Regions from separate parts of the Paenibacillus sp. P3E genome, predicted to be linked through region 2. Evidence: riboswitches for the same ligand, from Rfam matches in the RefSeq annotation. Region 2 holds a riboswitch; each other region holds the start of a gene.

The links. Region 2 has a riboswitch for cobalamin ahead of A3842_RS13630 (anaerobic ribonucleoside triphosphate reductase). Riboswitches for the same ligand answer to the same signal wherever they lie in the genome.
Region 1: linked by a shared signal. The riboswitch ahead of metE (5-methyltetrahydropteroyltriglutamate--homocysteine S-methyltransferase) and the one ahead of A3842_RS13630 (anaerobic ribonucleoside triphosphate reductase) in region 2 are both predicted to bind cobalamin.
Region 3: linked by a shared signal. The riboswitch ahead of A3842_RS30680 (S-layer homology domain-containing protein) and the one ahead of A3842_RS13630 (anaerobic ribonucleoside triphosphate reductase) in region 2 are both predicted to bind cobalamin.

Annotation. Positions count from the first base shown of each region.
Region 1 covers NZ_LVWH01000181.1:2,069-9,787, forward strand. Annotated here, with positions in the region: gene A3842_RS20210 (TVP38/TMEM64 family protein) at 1-53, shown strand, start outside; gene msrB (peptide-methionine (R)-S-oxide reductase MsrB) at 176-1,162, shown strand; gene A3842_RS20220 (DUF4349 domain-containing protein) at 1,260-2,408, opposite strand; gene metE (5-methyltetrahydropteroyltriglutamate--homocysteine S-methyltransferase) at 2,844-5,132, opposite strand; cobalamin riboswitch at 5,278-5,492, opposite strand; gene A3842_RS20230 (undecaprenyl-diphosphate phosphatase) at 5,694-6,554, opposite strand; gene A3842_RS20235 (DedA family protein) at 6,710-7,333, opposite strand; gene A3842_RS20240 (FtsX-like permease family protein) at 7,348-7,719, opposite strand, start outside.
Region 2 covers NZ_LVWH01000160.1:68,988-76,706, reverse strand. Annotated here, with positions in the region: gene A3842_RS13640 (MTH1187 family thiamine-binding protein) at 1-48, opposite strand, end outside; cobalamin riboswitch at 355-586, shown strand; gene A3842_RS13630 (anaerobic ribonucleoside triphosphate reductase) at 897-2,882, shown strand; gene nrdG (anaerobic ribonucleoside-triphosphate reductase activating protein) at 2,879-3,394, shown strand; gene A3842_RS13620 (ribonucleoside-diphosphate reductase subunit alpha) at 3,511-5,844, shown strand; gene A3842_RS13615 (ribonucleotide-diphosphate reductase subunit beta) at 6,071-7,102, shown strand; gene ssuE (NADPH-dependent FMN reductase) at 7,362-7,719, opposite strand, start outside.
Region 3 covers NZ_LVWH01000235.1:12,947-20,665, reverse strand. Annotated here, with positions in the region: gene A3842_RS30685 (hypothetical protein) at 105-329, shown strand; cobalamin riboswitch at 757-960, shown strand; gene A3842_RS30680 (S-layer homology domain-containing protein) at 1,141-5,745, shown strand; gene A3842_RS30675 (DUF4430 domain-containing protein) at 6,184-7,083, shown strand; gene A3842_RS30670 (energy-coupling factor transporter transmembrane component T) at 7,080-7,719, shown strand, end outside.

The DNA.
Region 1 (7,719 bases), on a different contig from region 2:
CTCTGGCCATATTATCGCTACGTCCACGATCCTTCAGCTCCAAGAAAGATTGATGCCAGTAAGCACATGAATTCTTATTTTTGCACAAAACGCCGCTAACTGGCAGGCGGCGCTTTTTTGTTTTATAATTACATTGTGATCTATTTAATTGCAATCTATGAATGGAGGGATATTCATGAGTGATGTTCAATCTGACAATATAAGCAGCAAAACAGAAAAGGCCACGTTTGCCGGGGGCTGTTTCTGGTGTATGGTATCACCATTTGAAGAACTTCCAGGAATCGTTGAGATTATATCCGGGTATACGGGCGGACATACCGTTAACCCGACTTATGAAGAGGTTTGCTCGGAAACCACAGGACATGTGGAAGCGGTGCAGATCACCTTTCAACCTGATATTTTCCCATACCCCAAGCTTCTGGAGCTGTTCTGGCAGCAGATTGACCCTACCGATGCCGGAGGGCAGTTCTATGACCGCGGCACTTCATACGGGACTGCCATTTTCACCCACTCCGAAGAGCAGCGGGAGCAGGCTGAAGCCTCCAAGGCGGACTTGCAGGCCAGCGGACGTTTCTCCGCCCCTATCGTGACGCCGATCCTTCCAGCCAAGCCCTTTTACCGTGCAGAAGAGTACCATCAGGGGTATCACCACAAGAATCCCGGTCACTATAAACGTTACCGCAAAGGCTCCGGGCGGGACGCTTTTATCGAGGACCACTGGAAGCACAAGGAGGAGAAGCAGAGCCTCAAGGAACGTCTGACGCCGCTGCAATATGAAGTTACTCAGAACAATGCAACCGAATCCCCTTTCCGCAATGAGTTCTGGGATCATCACGGGGATGGCATCTATGTCGATATCGTATCCGGTGAGCCGCTGTTCAGCTCCAGCGATAAATTCGACTCCGGCTGCGGCTGGCCCAGCTTCACCCGTCCGATCCGCGACTATTCGGTCAAGGAGAAGACGGATCTCAGCCATCTGATGGTCCGCACTGAGGTCCGCAGCAAAGCAGCAGATTCTCATCTTGGACATGTATTTAACGATGGTCCCGGTCCAAACGGCCTGCGCTACTGCATTAACTCGGCAGCACTCCGCTTTGTTCCGAAAGAGGATTTGGAAAAGGAAGGCTACAGCGAATACCGCGTACTGTTCCAGCATGCTTAACTAACAGCGGTTATTCCGCTCAGTTGCACATCCGCGTCACAAAGCCTCCAACCCGCAAGCAGCGGTGTTGGAGGCTTTTTTCTTCTGTAAAATCATATTATTCCGGTTTTTTTTCGTCCCGCTCATCAGCATCAGGAACAGGCGCCGCATTCCCGGTGGTCTGTTCCTGCAGCGGCTGGTTCTGCTCCCGGCTCACCTGACGGATACGCATTACCGTCCCATGATCCCGTGACTTGTTTCTTTTGCGGACCCAGAGCACAATCACCACAACAACAGCAGCTACAATCAATACCGGAAGCGCAGCAGCCAGAAATATAAAGAGCCATTGAAACATCACGGACAGTGCATGCAGACTGCTCCGAAGCGCATCCGAAGCCCGGTCCATTAACGGCCCTTGTTCTTTGGTCTTGGCAATATCCACGCTCTCTTCAGTCTGGTACAGTCGAAGCTCAACCGTAGAAAAAGATACATTCTGGTCAATATATCGCATTCTGCCCTTGATCGTCTCTATTTCCTCCTGAATGGCACCAAGCTGGTTGGCAAACGCCACGAGGTCAGCGGATTTGGTTGCCTTTTTCATAAACTCGATATATTGGCCCTCCATCAACTGCTTGGCCTTGAGGCGCGACCCCAGATCCACATATTCCTCTGAAACGTCCTGACCCTGGATTTTTTGCTGAAGCTTCACGTTTTTGATCTTTTCCAAATGGTCCAGAAAAGAAGAAAATCCCGAAGCAGGCACCTTCAGAATAAAGGCTCCGCCATGCTCATATTCGGAGGTATTCTCCGAAAATTCAACAATATAACCTTCTGCGAGCGTCACCATATTGCGTACTTCTGTCTGCGCCTTAGCATAGTCCGTCACTTCCATCGTTAGGCTGGCGTGATAGATCAGCTTTTTGTTCAATCCTGCCACAACGTCATTTCCCGTAAAACCGGCCGTTCCTTCAGCTGCACGCGCTGCATCCGTGTTGCTCACTGCTGAGCTTCCTCCGCCACCCTTGTCTCCCTCAGCCGCAGGAGCTTCAGCTGCAGCCGACACTGCTTGATCCTTCGGTGCAGCATTCGCTGAAGTGTTCTGGTCTGCTGCGCCGTCGAAGCCTTCTGCCGTGCTGGAATTGTCTGCCTTCATCTCCGACCGGCTTGCAGAATCATTATTGCTTCCAGCCCCGCACCCTGCCAAAACGATAGCAAACACTATTAGTCCCAATACATAATACAGATAATGCAGACCCCTTTTTTGCATGCCCATTCCTCCAAAAGTGTAGTGGAATTTCCGCTTCTTTTGTACAGATTGCTGCCAGCGAAGAGCTTTTTGTCTGTAGGCATCTTTCGCGTTAAAGTCTTTGACGTTCCAAAAGCTGGAAGGTTGCAGGAATTCGGTAGATTTTCCAATCCAGTGGCTGATTTGCCCATCTAAAGGTGCTTTCGTTATTTGGGGATATAAGATTCGCGAAAAGAAAAAACACCAAAAACCCTATATTCACAAGGAATAAGGGTTAGGTTCTGCTCGGACAAGCTCCACCTTGCCGTTCAGTTCGTTGCTGTATAGATGGCGTCGATTCCAGCAAGGGGAGGTGAAACCCTCCTGCGAAAAGACGTACCATTCAAGGATAAGAAGGAAGCCTGGTCCAGGTTCCTTCTATTCTTTTTCTCATTCTAGCAAGATTGAGAATGATTATCAAGCGTTTTTCTTCCGCACATTACCTGCGGCCAGAACCATGTTGCGAAGTGCCGCCTCCGTCTCTTCCCAGCCGCGTGTCTTCAGCCCGCAGTCTGGATTGATCCAGAATTGTCCGGCATCCAGTACACGCAGTGCGCGCTCAATATTCTGCGTCATCTCCTCTACTTCCGGAACACGGGGACTATGGATATCATAGACACCCAGACCAATGCCTTTATCATAATCATGCTCTTCAAAAGCCGAAATCAGCTCCCCATGGCTGCGGGAAGTCTCAATGGAGATCACATCCGCATCCATAGCCGAGATCGCCCCGATCATGTCGTTAAATTCGCTGTAGCACATATGCGTATGAACCTGCGTGGTATCCTTCACATGGGTTGTGGCCACCCGGAAGGACCGTACAGCCCAATTCAAATAATTCTCATGGTCTTCCGCCTTCAGCGGCAGCCCTTCGCGGATGGCCGGCTCATCCACCTGAATCATCTCGATTCCGGCATCCTCCAGCGCTTGAACCTCGTGACGGAGAGCAAGGGCAATTTGCTTCGCTACCTCTTCTCGGCTGAGATCATCGCGTACGAAGGACCAGTTCAGGATGGTTACCGGTCCGGTCAGCATGCCTTTTACCGGCAGCTTCGTCAAGGACTGGGCATAGACGCTTTCTTTGACGGTCATTGGCTGGATAAAAGCGACATCCGCGTAAATCACCGGAGGCTTCACGCAGCGCGAGCCATAGGATTGCACCCAGCCATTCTGGGTGAACAGATAGCCGCCCAGCTTCTCGCCGAAGAACTCGACCATATCCGTCCGCTCAAATTCACCATGTACCAGCACATCCAGACCAAGCTCCTCCTGAAGTGTAATCGCCTCGGCGATTTGACGGCGGACGAACGTATCATAGCGCTCCTCATTCCACACCCCTTTGCGCCATTTGAGACGCGCCTGGCGGACCTCAGCCGTCTGCGGGAAGCTGCCGATAGTTGTAGTCGGCAGCAGGGGCAAACGCCATTTATCCTGCTGCAGCTTCACACGCTCTGCGAACGGCAGGCTCCGGCTGTCCGGAAGTTCGTCCAGACGGCGGACCTGCTCCGCCACATCCCGGCGGCCGCGTTCAGGAAGTGCGCGGAAGACAGCCAGCGCTTCCCGGCTCTCCGCAAGCTCCGCCTCGGCCGTTCCGTTGTCACCACCTGCGGCTGCGGCGAGCAGCCGAAGCTCTGTCAGCTTTTCGTCAGCGAAGGCCAGCGCCTGCTTCACAGCAGGCTTCAGCTTCCCTTCGCTCTGCACCGTAACCGGTACATGGAGCAGGCTGGAGGATGGCTGAAGAATCAGCCGGTCCAGCGGCACATGAAGAGCCAGCTTCTCAATCAGTCCAAGCTTGGTATCAGGGTCGGCACGCCAGATGCTGCGTCCATCAATTATGCCTGCACCCAGCCATTTATCTTCCGGCCAGCCAAGTCGTCCGATCGCCTCCAGATTCGCACCGCCATCATGGACGAAGTCAAGGCCAATGGCCTGTACCGGCAATTCAAGCAATGCTTCCAAGGGTTCAGCCGCTTCAAAATAAGTCTGCAGAATCAGATTCAAGCCGGGGACTGCAGCGGAAATCCCGCTATAAATGGTCTTCAGCAAGGCAATGTCTTCCGCGTTCAATCCTATAACGATGGCTGGTTCGTCGATCTGCACCCAGGCTACACCTTCCTGCTGAAGCTCCTGCAGCAGCTGAATATAAGCCGGCAGGAAGCGGGCGGCAACCTCGCTGATGTCCGCAGCCGGAAATCCCTTGGACAGCTTGAGGAAGGTATACAGTCCCACAATGACTGGCTTGCCTTCAATACCCGCCTGCGCTTTGGCGAAGCGGTAGGCGGCCAGCGGTTTGTTCTCAGTCAGCCGGGGTGTAAGGCTGCCGATCTCCGGCACGATATAATGGTAATTCGTATTGAACCATTTGGTCATCTCGCAGGCCGGGGCGGCCGCATTGCCGCGGGCCATGGCGAAATATAGATCAAGCGGGACAGCCCCGCCGTCATAATCATAACGTGGCGGCACAATGCCGAACATGACGGCTGTGTCCAGCACATGATCGTAGAAGGTGAAATCATTCACCGGGATCAGGTCAATACCGGCCTGTTGCTGCGACTGCAGGTGCTGAAGCTGAATGTCCGCCATTTCAGCACGGAACTCCTGCTCGCCAATTTTACCGGACCAGTAAGCCTCCAGTGTTTTTTTCCATTCACGGTTTTTGCCGATTCTCGGGTACCCCAGATTGCTGGTGATCAATTTTGTTGTCATTGAGATCTGCTCCTCATCTGTTCGCTATTTGTTGTATGTCCTTATAAAAAGACGCCTCTCCCGAAAAATAAGCCACAGGGAAAGACGCCCATTGATCTTCTAAATGGAATAACGTCTGAACACCTCCCTATCTACCGTAGGTACTGCAGTGCTTCTGAGTCAGGCAGGTCTCCTGGCTAGCGGAGTCATCGTTCTTCAGCAAGTCTTCCCCGGCTGGATCTACCTGTCTGCCAGTGACACATTAAGCTGGAACTCTTCCGTTACAGTGGCGGGACCGCGTCGGTTTCGAGCCGAACTTCCCTATTAAGCTGGACAAAAGCTACATTCGCTCCATCCGGCACCTGTCTCCTATATTCGCTTTTCAAAACTTCATCCTTTAATCTGATGCCATCATACTGTACCTTTTTTGCCATTCGCAACAGATTCCGGCGATTTCAGCTATACACATTCGCTATAGCAAATCAGCTTTTTGCCCGATTTGGCACTTGAATCTTGATCAGTGCTCATGATAAAAAGGCGATACCCTCCAAGGAAGGCACCGCCTGCATTATTTTTTCTATTCTAGAACCATACCAGATATACCACTACAGCAAGAACAATCCGATAGATCGCAAACGGCAGAAGCTTAATGCGGTTGATCAGCTTCAGGAAGAAACGCATGGACAGCAGCGCGAACAAAAAGGCGCTGATAAACCCGGCAATAAAGAACGGCAGCGCATCGAGAGTGAAGTACTGCCAGTTCTTCAGCAGTGAAATCAGGCTGGCTCCAGCCATAATCGGCACCGCCATAATGAAGGTGAAGTCGGCCGCGGCACGATGGCTCATACCGAGCAGAACGCCACCGGAGATCGTGGAACCGGAACGGGAGAAGCCCGGCCACAGCGAGAAACACTGGATCAGACCGACCGATAGCGCCTGCCTATATGTAATTTGATCGACACTCTCCGTTTTGATCTTTTTGGGGGCAAACAGGTCTGCACAGATCATCAGTATTGCACCTACGACCAGACCAATCAGCACCGTTGAGGTCGAAAACAAATGCTCATCAATATAATCCTCGAACAGAAAGCCGAGCACCCCGGCAGGGATAAGACCCACAAGCACCTGTGCCAGCTTCAACCGTCCCGCCGTTTCCACTGCTGGCTGTCCTTCCGGCACCGCTGTCAGCTCTTTGCGGCTGAACCGCTTCAGACCCAGGAGATCGATGAACCGGTTGCGGAAAATCACCACCACGGCCAGGATCGAGCCCAGCTGAATCACTACCTTGAACGTATTCGCTGTGTATTTTCCGAGAAATTCCTGCGATTTCAGCCACATATCATCAACAATAATCATATGGCCTGTGGAGGACACCGGAGCAAATTCAGTCAAACCTTCAACAATACCCAAGATGATTGCTTTAATTATAGTCAAAAGCTCCATGGAATCTCCTCCTAAAAGTTTTGTGAGCATTGCATCTATGAAATCACTTCGTACAAAACTCGCTACGAAAGCATAAACTTAGTTTTGTGAGCATCACATCTATGAAATTGCTTCGTTCAAAACTCGCTTCCAAAGCATAGAATTTGTTGGTGTTGTTACCCGCGGGCTTTGCCGGCGGTACGGCGTTTACGCAAATACAACAGTCCCAGCACGAGAATTCCTCCGGCAATCAGGGCGTAGACCACGCTGGAATAAGCCTCTATATACCCTCCAATGTCCTCCCAGGACTCTCCTAACGCAGCACCCAGCAGGATCAGCAGTGTATTCCAGCCCAGTGTACCGATCGTCGTAAACAGCATAAAAAGTCCGAACTTCATTCCCGACATTCCTGCCGGAATCGAGATCAGACTGCGCACCAGCGGCACCATCCGGCAGAACAGCACCGTCCAGTAGCCGTATTTATCAAACCAGGCATCCGCTTTGCGGATATCACTTTTCTTAATCCGTATCCATTTGCCGTAGCGGTCCACAATACGCTCCATTCGGCTGACATCCAGCATCCGGCCGATCCAATACAGAATGGCTGCACCCAGCAAAGAACCCGCCGTAGAGGCAATAAGCACACCCGGTATCGTGAGTCCGGAGGTTGTAGTCATAAATCCGCCAAAGGGCAGGATGACCTCTGAAGGAATGGGGGGAAAGACATTTTCCAGCGCCAGCATCAGAAAAATACCGGCATATCCGAACTGCTCCATAATATCTGTAATCCAGTTTTTCATTCGGTTCCCTCCGTCTAGATGAGATTTTTCTTGAGGTTGCGCAAATAGCGGCTGCGGATGAAGAAGAAGTATAGCGTCTGGGCAGCCAGATAACTGGTCAGCACAGCCCCGGTCTCCGCAGCAATGGACAGATAGAACAGCCGCTGCAGCGCAATAAAAGCAAACAGACTGTGCAGAACCGCCAGCAGGACCGGGATGAAGAACATGAGTGCCAGCTGCAGTGTCACAATGCGGTCCAGTTCCTGGTCAGTCAGGCCCATTTTGGACAGGGTGGAATACTGCAGGCGGTCATGATCCAGATCCATATAGAGACGGAAGTAGAGGAAGCTGCCGGCAGCAATGAAGAAGACGGTCCCGACAAGCAGCGAAGCGAACAGCATGGTGCT
Region 2 (7,719 bases):
GGTGCTGCCTGTTCCGATCGGAATTACGGTTACTTCGCCAATAGCCATTCGAAACCCCTCCTACTATAAAATATAAAAAAATCCGGTATATAAGTCTTCAGTCCCCTTTATTGTAGCAACTCCCGCCTCCCCCCACAAATCCCCCCTAATATGGGGACAATTTATGAACTAGAATCGGAAAAATTTACACACAAGTTGTGGATTACCTGTGGACGAACTGTGGACGAATGCCGGGATATCTGTGGATGGGCTGTGGATCATCTGTGAGTAAATCGGCTGAATCCGCCCCCAGCGCGGGCTCGCAAAAAAATGTTTACAAACACAAGATATTGGGTTATTTTTATCTAGCGACAACAAAATATAGTGGAAACAGGTGCTTTGCTCTCTCAAGAGAGTTGAAGCTTAATAGGGAAGCGCGGTGCAAATCCGCTGTGGTCCCGCCACTGTAACCGGATGTTCCGCAGGCTTCCACAAGCCCCTGCGGAACAGTATCTGGAGGCTCACGCCACTGAGGGTATTCCCCCTTGGGAAGGTGCCTCCAAGATTCACCGGAAGCCAGGAGACCTGCCTGTTTCCGGGCACCATCATTTACGCCTGCGAGGAACAGGAGAGGTGTCCGCATGCGGCCTGCACAAGCAGATTTAGCCTTCCCCCAGGATGGGAAGCAAAGGCTGCCGATACCTGAATGCGATAAGCCTTATCGCGCTCAGGTATCGGCTTCTGCGGGAAAGCTTCTTTCCATGGAGACCATCCGTAAATATCCAGTTTCGGTTATTTGCGTTACGCATCCGGGCATTTTCCGCCGTCCTCGGCGGAAGATGCTCTTTTTACTGAGTTAAGGGGTGTCTTATTACAATTAGAACGTTTTTTATATACCGAGAGGAGAGGGCTATACAATGACGCTGCTGGAGAAACGGTACAACGGTGGACAAGCTGCACAGGAGGATCTATTAGAGGAAGTCATCCATTTGGGGCGCGATATTATCGACAGCCGGGATTTGGATCTGCTGCGCGAGAATGCCAATTTGAACGGAGAGAGCTTCTCCGGCAAAATGAGCAAGTTCGGCAGTGAGTATTCCAAGTGGTATGCCCGCAACTTCACAATGCCGCCGCAACTGGTACAGGCTACCCTTGATAACGTAGTGTATGTCCATGATCTGGACCAATACGCGATCGGAACCACCAACTGCATCTTCATCCCGTTTGAACGGCTTCTCCGCGAAGGCTTCAACACCGGCAACGGCAGCGTGCGTCCTCCCAACTCGATCATGACTGCAATGTCGCTCGTAGCGATTATTTTCCAGTCTCAGCAAAATGCCCAATACGGCGGCGTATCCGCCAACAAGCTGGATTATGACCTGGCCCCTTATGTGACCAAGTCCTTTGCCAAGCTGTTCCGCAAGGGACTCGAATATTTCGAAGAAGGACAAGCCGGTGAGCATCTTGGCGAAGTCACTATGAGCCGCAGCGATCTGGCAGAGCTGTATCCGCGGGCCTTCCGCTTTGCATTAAAAGAAACAGAGAGCGAAACGCTGCAGGCAGCAGAGAGCATGATACATAACCTGAATACGATGTCCAGCCGCTCGGGCGGCCAGATTCCTTTTACCAGCATCAACTACGGTACGTGCACCTCTCCCGAAGGCCAGCTCGTGATCAGCTCGCTGCTGACCGCAACGATGAACGGACTCGGCAGCGGCGAAACGCCGGTATTTCCGATCCAGATCTTCAAATGCAAGCAGGGCGTGAACCAGCAACAGGGCGATCCGAACTATCACTTGTTCCTCAAAGCTGCCGAATGCTCTGCCCGCAGACTGTACCCGAACTTCGCCAATCTGGATGCGCCGCTCAACATGCAATATTATGATCCGGCCGACCCGGATACTGAATTTGCAACCATGGGCTGCCGCACTCGGGTGCTGGGCGACCGCTTCGGACGCAACCACTGCTCCGGCAAAGGCAACCTGTCCTTCAATACGCTCAATCTCGTGCGGTTGGGACTGGCTTACGGAACTGCCACAGGACGCCGGCTTGCCGCCGACGAGAAAGGCTTCTATGACGATCTGAACCATTACATGGACATCGCTCTGGATGGGCTGCTCCACCGCTTCCGCATCCAGGCTTCCCAGAAGGCTAAAGCCTCTGATTTCATGATGCGCGAAGGCGTCTGGGAAGGCGGCCAGGACCTGGCTCCCGAGGATTCGGTTGGCGAACTGCTGAAGCACGGCAGTCTGTCGATTGGCTTCATCGGCATGGCCGAGTGCATGAAGGCCATGTACGGTAAGCATCACGGCGAGGACATGGAGACCCATGCCAAGGCGCTCGCTATTGTCCGCCACATGCGGGAATACTGCGACCGTAAGAGCGAGGAACTGAACCTCAACATCACCCTGTTCGCCACACCTGCTGAAGGGCTGTCCGGCAAGTTCACCAAGGTGGACCGTAAAGTACTGGGCTCCATTCCGGGCATCACCGACCGCGAATACTATACGAACTCTTTCCACATCCCGGTCTACCATGAGCTGAGCGCTGCGCAGAAAATCAGCCTGGAAGCACCGTTCCATGAATACTGCAATGCGGGTGCAATCTCTTATGTGGAGCTGAATGGTAATGCTCGCAGCAACCCGGCAGCTTTTGTCAAGATTATCCGTTACGCGCTGGAACAGCAAGTTAGCTATTTCAGCATCAACCATCCGGTGGACCGCTGCTCGAACTGCGGCTACGAAGGCGTGATTGGCACCAATTGCCCTTCCTGCGACGCGCATGAGAACGATGTGCATATCCGCCGTCTGCGCCGGGTAACCGGCTACCTGACCGGCGACTATCAGACCCGCTTCAATGCCGCCAAGCAAGCCGAAGTAAGGGACCGCGTTAAGCACCTATGAACATATGTGGCTACTACCCGGAATCGATCAATGAAGGAGAAGGCATGCGGGCCGTCCTTTTCCTCAGCGGCTGCCGTCACCGCTGCCCGGGCTGCTTCAATCCCAAGACCTGGAACTTCAATTTTGGCGAGCCGTTCACACGGGAGCGCCAACGGGAGATCATTGCCGAAATAGCCGCGAATCCGCTGCTGGACGGACTGACACTGGCAGGCGGCGACCCTTTATTCTCGGCAGAGGAGGCTGCGGGCTTCATTCTGGAGCTGCGCAGCGTGCTGCCGGAGTATCCCGTCTGGATTTACACCGGCTATACCTATGAAGAGCTTACAGCGACACCCGGCTCACCCGAATGGAACCTGCTGGCCCTGTGCCAGGTCGTGATCGACGGACGTTTTGTGGAAGAGCTCAAAGACACTACCCTTCCCTACCGGGGAAGCAGCAACCAGCGCATTATTGATATTCAGGCCAGTCTCGCCGGTACGGAAATCGTACATTGGGAGCCGGCTGCCTTATAAATTCAGTTAACTTTCAAAGAGCAGGCCAAGCCTCGGGGCGGGCCGCTCTCTGCGCTTATATACTTCAATTTGTGATATTGAAAATTAAACCCAAAAATGAAAGGATGGTTAAACTTATGCCACAGCTCGTAGTGAAACCCGATAACCGCCAACTGGCTTTTGATGAAATCCGCATTTCCGTGTACGCCGACCGTATCCTGAACGGCCTGGATCAATTAAGCAAGGAAACTCTGATCCGCGGAGTGCAGTCCAAGCTGCGCCGTGATGAGGTCAGCGGAGAAGAGATCAGCAATGCTTTTACGATGAGTGCCCTTGAACTCGTTACCAAAGAGGAGCCGGACTGGAAGTTCGCTGCTGCGCGTTCACTGCTAACCTCCCTGTACAAAAAAGCTGCCGTCAACCGCCGCTACAAAGCATACCCGGAAGAGCCTTACGGCGAGCTGTACCCGCTGATTACCGATCTCGTGAAGAAGGGCATCTACCGTGAAGAACTACTGTCCCACTACACCAAGGAGCAGATTGAGGAACTGGGCAGCTGCATCGATTACACGCGCGACCTGCTGTTCGATTACATCGGCCTGCTGACCCTGTCGGACCGTTATCTGGCGCATGACTTTGACGGCCGCGTAATGGAGCTTCCACAGGAGCGTTATATGATTATCGCAATGTTCCTCATGCACACAGAGCCGGTAGAGAAACGGCTGGATCTGGTCAAAGAAGCCTACTGGGCCATGAGCAACATTTACATGACCGCTGCCACACCTACCATGTCCAATGCGGGTAAAAAAGTCGCCGGACAGCTCTCCAGCTGCTTCATCGACACCGTGGACGACTCGCTCGAAGGCATTTTCGACTCCAATACCGATGTGGCCCGCCTAAGCAAAATGGGCGGAGGCATCGGCGTCTACCTCGGCAAGGTGCGGGCCCGCGGGTCCGATATCCGCGGCCACAAGAACACCAGCTCCGGTGTCATTCCGTGGATTCGCCAGCTGAACAATACCGCAGTCAGCGTAGACCAGCTCGGCACACGCAAAGGTGCTGTCGCCGTCTACCTCGATGTTTTCCATAAAGATATTCTTGCCTTCCTCGACCTGAAGCTGAACAACGGCGACGAGAGAATGCGCGCGCATGACGTGTTCCACGGTGTCTGCCTGCCTGACCTGTTCATGGAGGCTGTGGAAGCACGCGGCCACTGGAACCTCTTCTGCCCGCATGAAGTGAAGAAGGTGATGGGCTGGAAGGATGACCGCGGTCGCGCGCTGGGCCTCGAGGATTTCTATGACGAGAAGCTTGGACAAGGTGCTTTCCGTGAAAAGTATGCCGAAGCCACTGCCAATCTGGAGCTGTCCCGCATCACGGTTCCGGCCATCGACATCATGAAGCGGATTATGAAATCGCAGCTGGAAACCGGCACCCCGTATATGTTCTACCGCGATACGGTGAACCGCTCCAATCCCAACCGGCACCAGGGGATGGTCTTCTCCTCCAACCTGTGCACGGAAATCATGCAGAATCAATCGGCAACCGTTATCGAGAGTGAAGAACTGGTTACCAAGGACGGCCAGACCCGGATCGTTATCTCGAAGGTTCCCGGAGACTTCGTAGTCTGCAACCTGAACTCCATCCACCTGGCCCGCGCAATTCCGGCCGGTGTGCTGGAGCGGCTGATACCGATTCAGGTTCGTATGCTCGACAATGTCATCGACATCAACAATATTGAAGTGCTGCAGGCACAGTACACGAACAGCCAATACCGCGCGGTGGGCCTCGGCACCTTCGGCCTGCATCACCTGCTGGCGCTGAAGGGCATCCGCTGGGAATCCGACGAAGCCGTGGAATATAACAATCATCTATATGAACACATTAACTATCTGCTCGTGCGCTCCAGCATGGAGCTGGCCCGCGAGAAGGGCCGTTATCCGAAGTTTGCCGGTTCTGACTGGGAAACTGGTGCTTACTTCACCTCGCGCGGCTATACCAGCGGCGAGCAGGAAGGCAAATACGTGACAACAGAGCAGTGGCGCGAGCTACAGCAGGAAGTGGCTGCCGACGGCGTGCGCAATGCCTGGATGTTCGCGATAGCCCCGAACGGCTCGACCTCGATCATTGCCGGGTCCACCGCCAGCATCGATCCGCTGTACGAGCTGCTCTCCTATGAGGAGAAAACCACCTACAAGATCGCCAACCCGGCACCGGATCTGTCCGAGAAGACGATCTGGTATTACAAAACGGCATTCCTGATCGACCAGAACTGGTCGATCCGCATGGCCTCTGCCCGTCAGCGCCATGTCGATCAGGGCCAAAGCTTCAACTTGTATGTGACCCCTGACATCAAGGCCACCGATTTCCTGAACCTGCATCTGAACGCCTGGAAGGGCGGATTGAAATCGACTTATTATGTGCGGAGCCGTGCCCTGACCATAGAAGAGTGCGAGTCTTGCGCGAGTTAAAGACTAACTTTAATAGGGGGCACTTGGAGTCACGGAGAGGAAGTTTGGAACTGTAGGAGCGTTAGCGTTCGCCTTTGTCTGCGGATTTCCACCGCGAACAGCGGTTTAAATCAAGAAATCTGCAGACAACAGCGACCGGAAGTCCAAACATTCCTCGTAGTGGCGAATAAAGTGCCGGCTTTTAAAGTGACCAGATTAGCCCCGCAAAATACAGGAGGGAAACAACATGCAACTACAAAAGATTTTTAATACCGAAGCCCCGAACCAGTCTACACGGATCATCGACGGGGAATGTTCAGGGATACTGAACTGGAACGATATCCGCATGCCGCACATGTACAAGCTGTACAAGGTGCTGCTGCTGAACCACTGGATCGCCGATGAGATCCCGATGTCGAAGGATGCGCAGCAGTTCCCGCAGCTGGAGGCGGAAGAGCAGCGTGTGTTCAAGATTAACATCGCCCTGCTGGCGGTGCTGGATTCGATGCAAACGATGTTCGTTGGTGATGTAAAACGTTATTTTACCGACTCTTCACTGGAAGCTATTTCGGCGATCATCGGACAGCAGGAGGTTGTGCACAACCAGTCCTACTCTTACGTCCTCTCTTCGATTGTCTCAGACAGCGAGCAGAAGGAGATTTTTGAATACTGGAAACATGATCCGGTGCTGCTGGAACGCAACCAGTTCATCTCCGACATCTATCAGGAGTTCCGGGATGCGCCATCCAAGGAGACTTTTTTCCGGGCGATGGTGGCCGATCTGATTCTGGAGGGGATTTTCTTCTATAGTACCTTTGCCTTCTTCTACAACCTGGCCCGTGACCAGAAAATGATGGCGACCAGCCAGATGATCTCTTACATTCAGCGTGATGAGAATCAGCACTGTTACTTCTTCGCCGAAGTATTCAAGCAGCTGCTGGTGGATTTCCCTGAGCTGAACACCAAAGAAAATATGGATTACGTCTACCGTACCATCGACCGCGCTGTAGAGCTGGAGACCAATTGGGGCCACTACACGCTGACCAACGTGCGCGGCATTGATATGAACGAGCTGAGCGACTACATCAAATACACCGCCAACAAGCGCCTGACGCTGATGGGTCTGGACAAAGCCTACACAGGCGTAGACGTCAACTGCATGCCATGGATCAAGCCATTCTCCGACGAAGCGCTGAACGCGACCAAAACCGACTTCTTCGAAGCCAAGTCCCGCAACTACGGCAAGGTTGGCGACGATAACGGGTTCGACGATTTGTAATAGCAGTCCGGTTTCGGGATAAAAAGCGTTCCCGCCACATTCTGCTGCACAGAATACAATAGAATGGCCCAAAGCTGGTTCCAATCCGTTGCGATCCTGAGTGGCGAAAAAGCCCCTTACCGCCGAAATTTCGGCAGTAAGGGGCTTTCGCTATTCATCGTACGGCATTGCTGCGCAGGAATGGGAGACACTCGGCTCACATTAAAATGCGCCTACCTGATACGCCGGGCACATCTGGGCTCTGCCTTTTAAAATCCAGCTACTCTGCGGACTTACGCCCCGCCTTATGCGACGTCTCTTCCGCCAGTTCCACAAGTACGCTGTCCAGACGCAGCTTAAGCTCGGCGGCCAGCTCGACGACACCCTGATCGTTACGCACCGCCTGGGAATCTACCGCATATACACCGCCAAGAATATGGCGTGCGCCCAGCACGGACAACACCGGCTTCAGCGCATAATCAATGGTAAGGAGATGTGCCAGACTGCCGCCCATAAAGAGCGGAAGCAGGATTTTGCCGGCCAGGCCTTTTTCTGGAATCAGATCCAGGAAGGTCTTCAGGACGCCCGTATAGGATGCCTTATATACCGGGCTGACGACAATAACTGCATCGGCCTCA
Region 3 (7,719 bases), on a different contig from region 2:
AATTTATCTAATTTTGTTAATCAATTAAATACCGCTAAATTATTTGTACAGTTTCACACCAAAGTGACCAAGTTAAAATGAATTGGAAAAGAGGTTTTGAATCAATGAACAGCAATATTATTTGGGGGATAGTATTATTAGTGCTGTGTTTGTTTCTTAAGCCATTATTGGCGATTGTGGGGCTGGATGAAAGGTTGTTCGGAGTGGTCTGGCAGGGTGAAGCTGTGTTTTCATTGAGTCCATTTTTAGTTCGGATTATTCTAGCAGTAATTGGGATTCTCATGTTTATCATCGGTGGTATGCAAGTTGCAAAGCAGAAGAATAATTAGTTGAATACAATGTTAAACAGAAAAGACTGATAGAGGTGTATCAGTCTTTTTCTCAATTATGAAGTATAAGAAATTATTTCTATCGGATTTTCATTTACTTAGCTATAACGATGGAGCGGTTAACTTGTTTGATGTGGTATATAAAATCAATATTAATATAAGTAGAAGATGTCAAATTCTGATCGTGTAGTTTTGGCATAGAATCCCCCTTAAAAAATCCCGACCACTTGGCTTTAGTGACATGTGTTTTTACCATTTCTACAGGCGAGGCATTAACAAATGACGTACAAAGAAACTAACCATAATTGCAAAAGCTAGAAACATACTAAATCCTTCTGAAAGTTTGCTGGGCTACCTACGTCCACTATGAAAAAGCTTGTCTATAGACATACAAGGGAATACTGGATATGATTATGGATATTAAAATTTAATAGGTTATGGAGAAGGTGCCGGTTCTGCTTCACAGAATCAGAATCGGCTTAAAAGGGAAGCACGGTGCAAATCCGGCGCGGTCCCGCCACTGTAAATGCGGAGCGGCTCTTAGAGCGGCCACTGTCCGGTAGAAGGATGGGAAGGCCAAGAGCAGCAATGAGGCATAAGCCAGGAGACCTGCCTTTTTCGTGAACGTTTCTATTCTTCGTGGGGTAAGAATGCGGAACATATGCAGATGGATGGAGTCCGGAGCTTAGGAGCCGGAACCTTCACTTTGTATTTTTCCGGGCCGCCCTGAACAAGGGCGGTCTTTATGTTGTTAGGGTCATCCCCTGCTGTGCACTACAATCCATTTCAGTAAAAAGGAAAGAGGTTGACGATGAAGACATTGTATTCTGCCAAGTCTTTTGTATTTGGTCTGGTCTTATTACTGCTTATTTCGATTACAGGTACCGCTGTGGTTCCGGCGGGACAGGCTTTTGCTGCGGCAGGAGCCTCCGCTAACAAGGTAACGAATAGTGTTGCAGACGCTGTGTATGCGGCTGACCATGCTGCGGACGGAGAAGCAGCAGCGGCACTAACTGCAGCAGTTCCCGGGGGACAGGTATCGGTCTCGCAGGCAACGTATACAGCTGCTGAATATATTATCAGCGGCGGTGTGACTTCGGAGTGGCAGGCGATCGGCCTGGCCCAGGCGGGCTACCGGGTGCCGGAGAGCTATGCCCAATCGCTTGCACAGAAGGTGCAGGCTGCGGGAGGCATTTTCCCGAACGTTACGGATTATGCACGAATTGTGCTTGCCGTGCGGGCGACCGGCGGGGATCCGGCGAATTTTGCCGGAAGTGGTTCGGGGGCAGGGTACAATCTGCTGGAGCGCATCTACAATAGTGACAAAATTAGCGGCCAGTCGCTGAATGCTCCGGTATATGCGCTGCTCGCACTGGATTCCGGCAGCTATACGCTTCCCGGCGATGCCAAATGGAACCAGTCGTCGTTGCTAAGCGAAATTCTATCCAAGCAAAACAGTGACGGTGGCTTCGCTCTGTTCCCGGGAGCGAGCGATCCGGATATGACGGCCATCGTCCTGACTGCCCTTTCTGCTCATAAGAATGAAGCAGCTGTTACGACAGCCGGACAAAAAGCTGTAGCCTGGCTGGCCGCCAAACAGGATGCCAGCGGAGGTTACGGGGACAGCAGCGAAAGTGTGGCCCAGGCCATCATTGCCCTGTCTTCTTATAGCATAGACCCCACCAGTGACAAGTTCACCAAGAACGAAGCGGATCTAATCAGCAGACTTCTGAGCTTCCGGCTGGAGAGTGGTGCCTTTGCCCATAATCAAGGCGGCAGCGCCAATGTGCTGGCCACGGAGCAGGGACTCCAGGCCCTGGTGGCCTACAGCTTGTTCAGCGGTGGAACGAACGGCAAACTGTATGACTTTTCCAAACCGGCACCGCAGAATCCGCTAGTCTATGTGCCGCTCACGATCGAAGGCCCTGAGAAGACGCTGGGCCAGGGCAGCGCGTATGCGGGAAATGTACTCGAGGCGCTGGACAAAGTAGCTGCGGCAAATGGCCTGCCGGTTACGAACCCTTCCGGTAACTATGTTACGGGTATCGGCAACATCTCTGCCGGGACCTATGGCGGGTATGATGGCTGGATGTATGCCGTTTCGCGCGGCGGTGAATGGGCAAGCGTCGATGTAGGCATGAAAGACTTCAAGCTGAAGGAGTCGGACAAGCTGCTGGTTTATTATGCTGGCAGCGATACACAGCTTGTAGATCAAGTAGCCCTTTCCAAGGTGCAGCCTAGAGAGGGTGAAGCTTTTAACGTCACGGTCACCCAAAAAACATGGGTATGGAATAATTCCACAGCCACTTCCAGTCCGGTAACCTCAAGCGCTGCCGGGGTACAGGTGACGATTGGGGATCATACGGTCACAACAGATGCAAAAGGCATTGCCGCTTTTACCGGAGGAATTCCAGCAGGTGATTATACGCTTGCTGTGACCGGCTACGCTCCGGGGAAGGCCCCTGCAGTTGCGAAATATACGCAGTCATTGAAGATCGCTCCCAAGAATGTAGCGGCTTATCTGTCGGTTGAAGGTCCACAGGGACCCGTCATCGACGGTACGCTGGAGGCGTATAATGCACTGGAAGCACTGAAGAAGCTCGCCGAGTCTGGCAATATTCCGCTGAAGATCACAGAATCTTCTTTTGGCAGCTATGTCTCGTCGATCAACGGAATAGAGAGCGGCACGTATAAGGGCTATTGGAGCTTTGCGGTGCAGCGGGGCGGCGAATGGATCTACCCGTCTGTCGGGATGGGGGATTACGTACTGGAGGCATCCGACCGGGTGCTGGTGTATTATGCCGGTGCGGATACCCAGGTGGTGGATACGGTACAGGTCAGTCCAGCGAAGCCGAAGCCGGGTGAAAAGTTCACCGTTGCGGTAGCGCAGAAGCAGTGGGTCTGGAATAATACCACCTTTACCTCTGACCCGGTGGTAACGCCAGCAGCGGGTATACAGGTCACGATTGGCGGCACAGCAGTAACTACTAATGACCAAGGTATAGCTGCCTTTGATAAAGGTCTGCCTGCGGGTGCGTACACGCTTGCTGTAACCGGCTATGTTGCCGACAGCACACCGAAGATTGCCCGCTATACGCAAAAGCTGACCGTTGCAGATCCGGCAGTTGTGCCTCAGCCGGCATCGGCAACGATCTCGGTTATCGGAGACAGTGCCAAAGGAACGATTCTGCCCAGCACGCAGGTGGTCTTGAATCCGGGGGAAACGGCATACAGCCTGCTGAAACGTCAATTAGGGGGCAAAGTAGAGGCCACCACCTCCGGCGGAAGCCTGTATGTGGTGTCTATCGACGGTCTCAAAGAATTTGACCGGGGACCCAAAAGCGGATGGCTCTATTACGTAAATGGTAAGGACCCCGGATTTAGTGCGGCTGATTATAAATTGAGTAATGGAGATGTACTTGTCTGGTCCTACACGACAGATTATGAAACCTCTTCTCCAGGCGCAGGCGGTCTCCCGGGAAGTACGGGAACCGTGGACATCACCACTGACAACACTCTTCCGCTGAATCAGGTGGGGCAGACAACAGCCGTTACGAACCTGAACGCAAGAATGACGGCGTCAGAAGCGGCGGCTCTGAGCGGGAAATTCACGGCAAACTCTGCTGCCTTCGAGCAGGAAGTTACCCCTGGTGCAGGTGCAGCCTTAAAGGACAGCGGCGGTGAAGTGCAACTGCTGATTCCGGCCGGTGCGGTTACCGGAACCGTGAAGATCAGCGTGCGGGAGAACAGCTCGTCCCGCAAGGAGCTGGTATCGGGGCTGTACACCTTCTCCCCGGATGGTACCAAATTTGTGAAGCCGGTCGACTTGTCCATTACGGTGCCTGTAACAGTCCCTAATCCAGCTAATCTGGCCTTGGTCTGGCTTGATCCGGCCACAGGCCGCTGGATTCCGGTTCCGTCTGTATTGGATGCCAAGACGGGGGTTCTCACCGGAAAGGTGAGCCACTTCACCGATTACGCAGTGGTTGACCGCAGCAAGTGGGAGCCTAAGCCAGAGCAGCTGAAAAGCGACATTGCTGCTACAGCGAAGGGCATAACAGCAACGGAAGAGCTCAGTGACTGGCAGGCTGTTGGGCTTGCCCGTTCAGGTCATGCGGTACCTGCTGCTTATCTGGCAGGGGTGAAGGAGCAGCTGTCGGACAGTCAGGGGCAGCTCCGCAAGGTTACAGACTATGAGCGTCTAGTTTTGGCTGTGGCTGCTGCGGGTGCAGATCCGCAGACGTTCGGCGGCTATAACCTGATTGAGAAAATCTACAACAATGACAAGTTGACCAGCCAGGGAAATAATGGTCTAATTTTTGCCCTGATTGCCCTGGATAGCGGCTCCTATACGGTGCCTTCGAGTGCCAAGTGGACCAAAGAACGCCTGACTCAAGCCCTGCTCGAAGCTCAGAATAAGGACGGCGGATTCCCGCTCACTGCAGGCGGAACAGCAGATCCGGATATTACCGCAATGGCGGTTACCGCACTTGCTGCTCATGCTGACCAGGCTGCTGTTGCGGCGGCAATAGACAAGGCCATTGCCTGGCTGTCACAGCAGCAGCAGGAAGACGGCGGCTACAAACAGGCTGGTGAAGCGAACAGTGAGAGTACAGCGCAGGTGATTATTGCCCTGAGTGCTGCGGGCATTGGCCCGAATGACTCCCGGTTTGTCAAAGCCAAAGGCGGATTGCTCAGCCATCTGGCTTCCTTCCGGCAAGCGGACGGCGGTTATGCGCATACACTGGGACAACCCGCGAACAGCGTAGCTACCGAGCAGGCACTGCTGGCGCTGACAGCGTATAGCCGTTATCTGAACGGTGAGTCGAAGCTGTTCAGCATTTCTCCTTCCGGTGTGACCGGGGGAGCGGTATTCACCGATGAGGACCTGATTTCGGCCTGGGCGCTGGATTCCGTGCATCAGGCTTACACCCGGAAGCTGATGGAAGGGGTCAGCGGAAACAGCCTGATCTTTGCGCCGAAGCAGAAGATTACCCGTGCGGAATTTGCGGCTCTGCTGCTCAGACTGACCCACAATGAGCCTTCTTCAGCAAGCAGTGCACCGGTATTCAGCGACGTCAAGACTGGCGCATGGTATTATGGAATAGTGCTGAGAGCCAAACAGCTCGGCATTGTCGATGGGATCACGGCTACAACCTTTAATCCGAACGGCATCATCTCCCGCCAGGATATGGCTGTCATGATCGCCAGAGCGCTCAAGCTGGAAAATACAGCTTCTGCGTCAGCCCCGCAGGCTGTGAAATTTACGGACGAGGCCCGGATTAGCAGCTACGCGCTATCTGCTGTCCATTCCGTCACTCAGCTGGGCTATATGACCGGATCTGGCGGTACCTTTGACCCGGCGGCAGCGGTCACCAGAGAAATGGCGGCCGTTGTGGCTGTAAGATTGCCTTGATGTTACTTGCTCCAGTGAAGTTGATCCATTCAGATTTGGTTTGAATTGGAGTAACTGGAGTTAGTTAAATGGCCAGATCGGTCAGGTGGATGTATAGTCAGTTTCTGTGAAGTAGCAGGATGCTCAAAGCTGTACGCATAATTTACGGTAAGGCAGCCTCTAGCCGATCCCCTTGCGAACGGAAACGGACTCCGATGCACTTATCTAGTGACTTTTGACCGATTTCCAGAATGAAGTAGCATAATAACGGCTTCTGTGTCCATATAGTCAGAGAAAAGAGCGGATATTGCGAAATAACGCTTTTCCAGTCCTTATAGGCCTGTCCAGGTATGAAGTGGAGACAGTGCCGTTATACCAGCAATCATATTGTAAAAGAACGGAACGGGGGAGCAGTCTGCAGCCCCGTTCCTTTCCCTTTTCCCGGAGGTGTCCATGTTCATGTTGAGGTCCATCCAGCAATGGCTGTCTTACCCGCTGCTGCTTCTGGCCGCAGCGCTGCTGCTCGCCGGCTGCGCATCCGGCGCAGACACAGCCGGCGGCGGTCCAAGCCCCGCCGCCGCGAATACGGCTGCGGTGCAGAGCCCGCAGCCCCAGAACCCGGCGTCCCCTATTCCCGGGGACGCCGCAAGCCCCCTGCCGTCCGGCGCGGAATCCGCCGCCGGGACGTCCACGGGGGCGGCTGCATCCGCGCCGCCGCCCGCCGCTTCCGGCGCGGCCGCTGGCACCGCGCCGTCTGCCGCTGCCGTAACGGAGCCAGCTCCCGTTACGGGCAGCGCTGCTGCGCCGGCTGCATCCGCGCCGGCGGCCGCCAGCGCAGCTCCGGCCACGGCGCAAGCCCCGGCCGGGCCTGCGAAGCCTGCTGCGGGCGCGAAGCCCTCAGCAGGCACCAAGCCGGCGGCAACGGCGAAGCCTGCCGCCACAGCGCAAGCCCCGGCAGCGGTGAAGCCGACTGCTGCCGCATCAGCCGCCCCGGCGAAGCCTGCCGGGGCCGAAGACACCGTAACGTTCTCCATTACCGGAGATGAGGAGCACGGGACGATTTTTGCGGCAGCCGCCGTGGAAGTCAAGGATGGGGAGAGTGCGCTGGAGCTGCTGAAGCGCATTACCCGCAAGAATAAGATTCAAATGGAATACCAGGGAGCCAAAAGCTTCGCTTATGTAGAAGGAATAGATAATCTCTATGAGTTTGACCACGGGCCGGAGAGCGGCTGGATATACAGAGTCAACGGTGAAATCCCCGGGAAGGGGGCAGGAGGCTACACACTGAAGCCTGGAGATACCGTGGAGTGGCTGTATACGCTGGATCTCGGCAAGGATGTGGGGGCCGAAGTGCAATGAGCAGCGGCTTCCGTTCGATGCATCCTTCGGTGGCGATGGTCTATTATGCAGGGCTGCTATTATTCGCCGCTTTGCTGTTTCATCCCCTGTTCCTGGCAACGGAGATTGCCGGACTGACCTTCCTCCTGGTGCTACAGGGACAAGGACGCGGGCTGCTGCGCGGCCTGCCCTTTTATCTGCTGATGGCGGTTTCCGTGGCAGTGCTCAATCCCTTGTTTTCACACAGGGGGGCGCATATTCTGTTTTATTTTATGGATCAGCCGATTACACTAGAAGCCGTACTGTACGGGCTGATGATGATGCTGGTGCTGCTGACTGTCTTTATTCTGTTCATCTCTTATAATTACACGGTTACTACTGATAAATTCATGTACCTGTTCGCTGCGGCTGCCCCCCGGACTACCCTGCTTACGCTTATGACCATGCGGTTCGTCCCCTTGTTCCAGCGGCGGCTACGGCAGATCACCCTGATCCAGCGGATTCGGGGAGTGGATGCGGGCAAGGGCAGTCTGCGCTCCAGAATGAGGGACGGCATGACACTGCTCAAGGTGCTGCTGACCTGGTCACTGGAAGAGGCCCTGCAGACGGCAGACTCAATGAAAGCGCGGGGGTATGGCATCCGCAAACGCAGCGTAT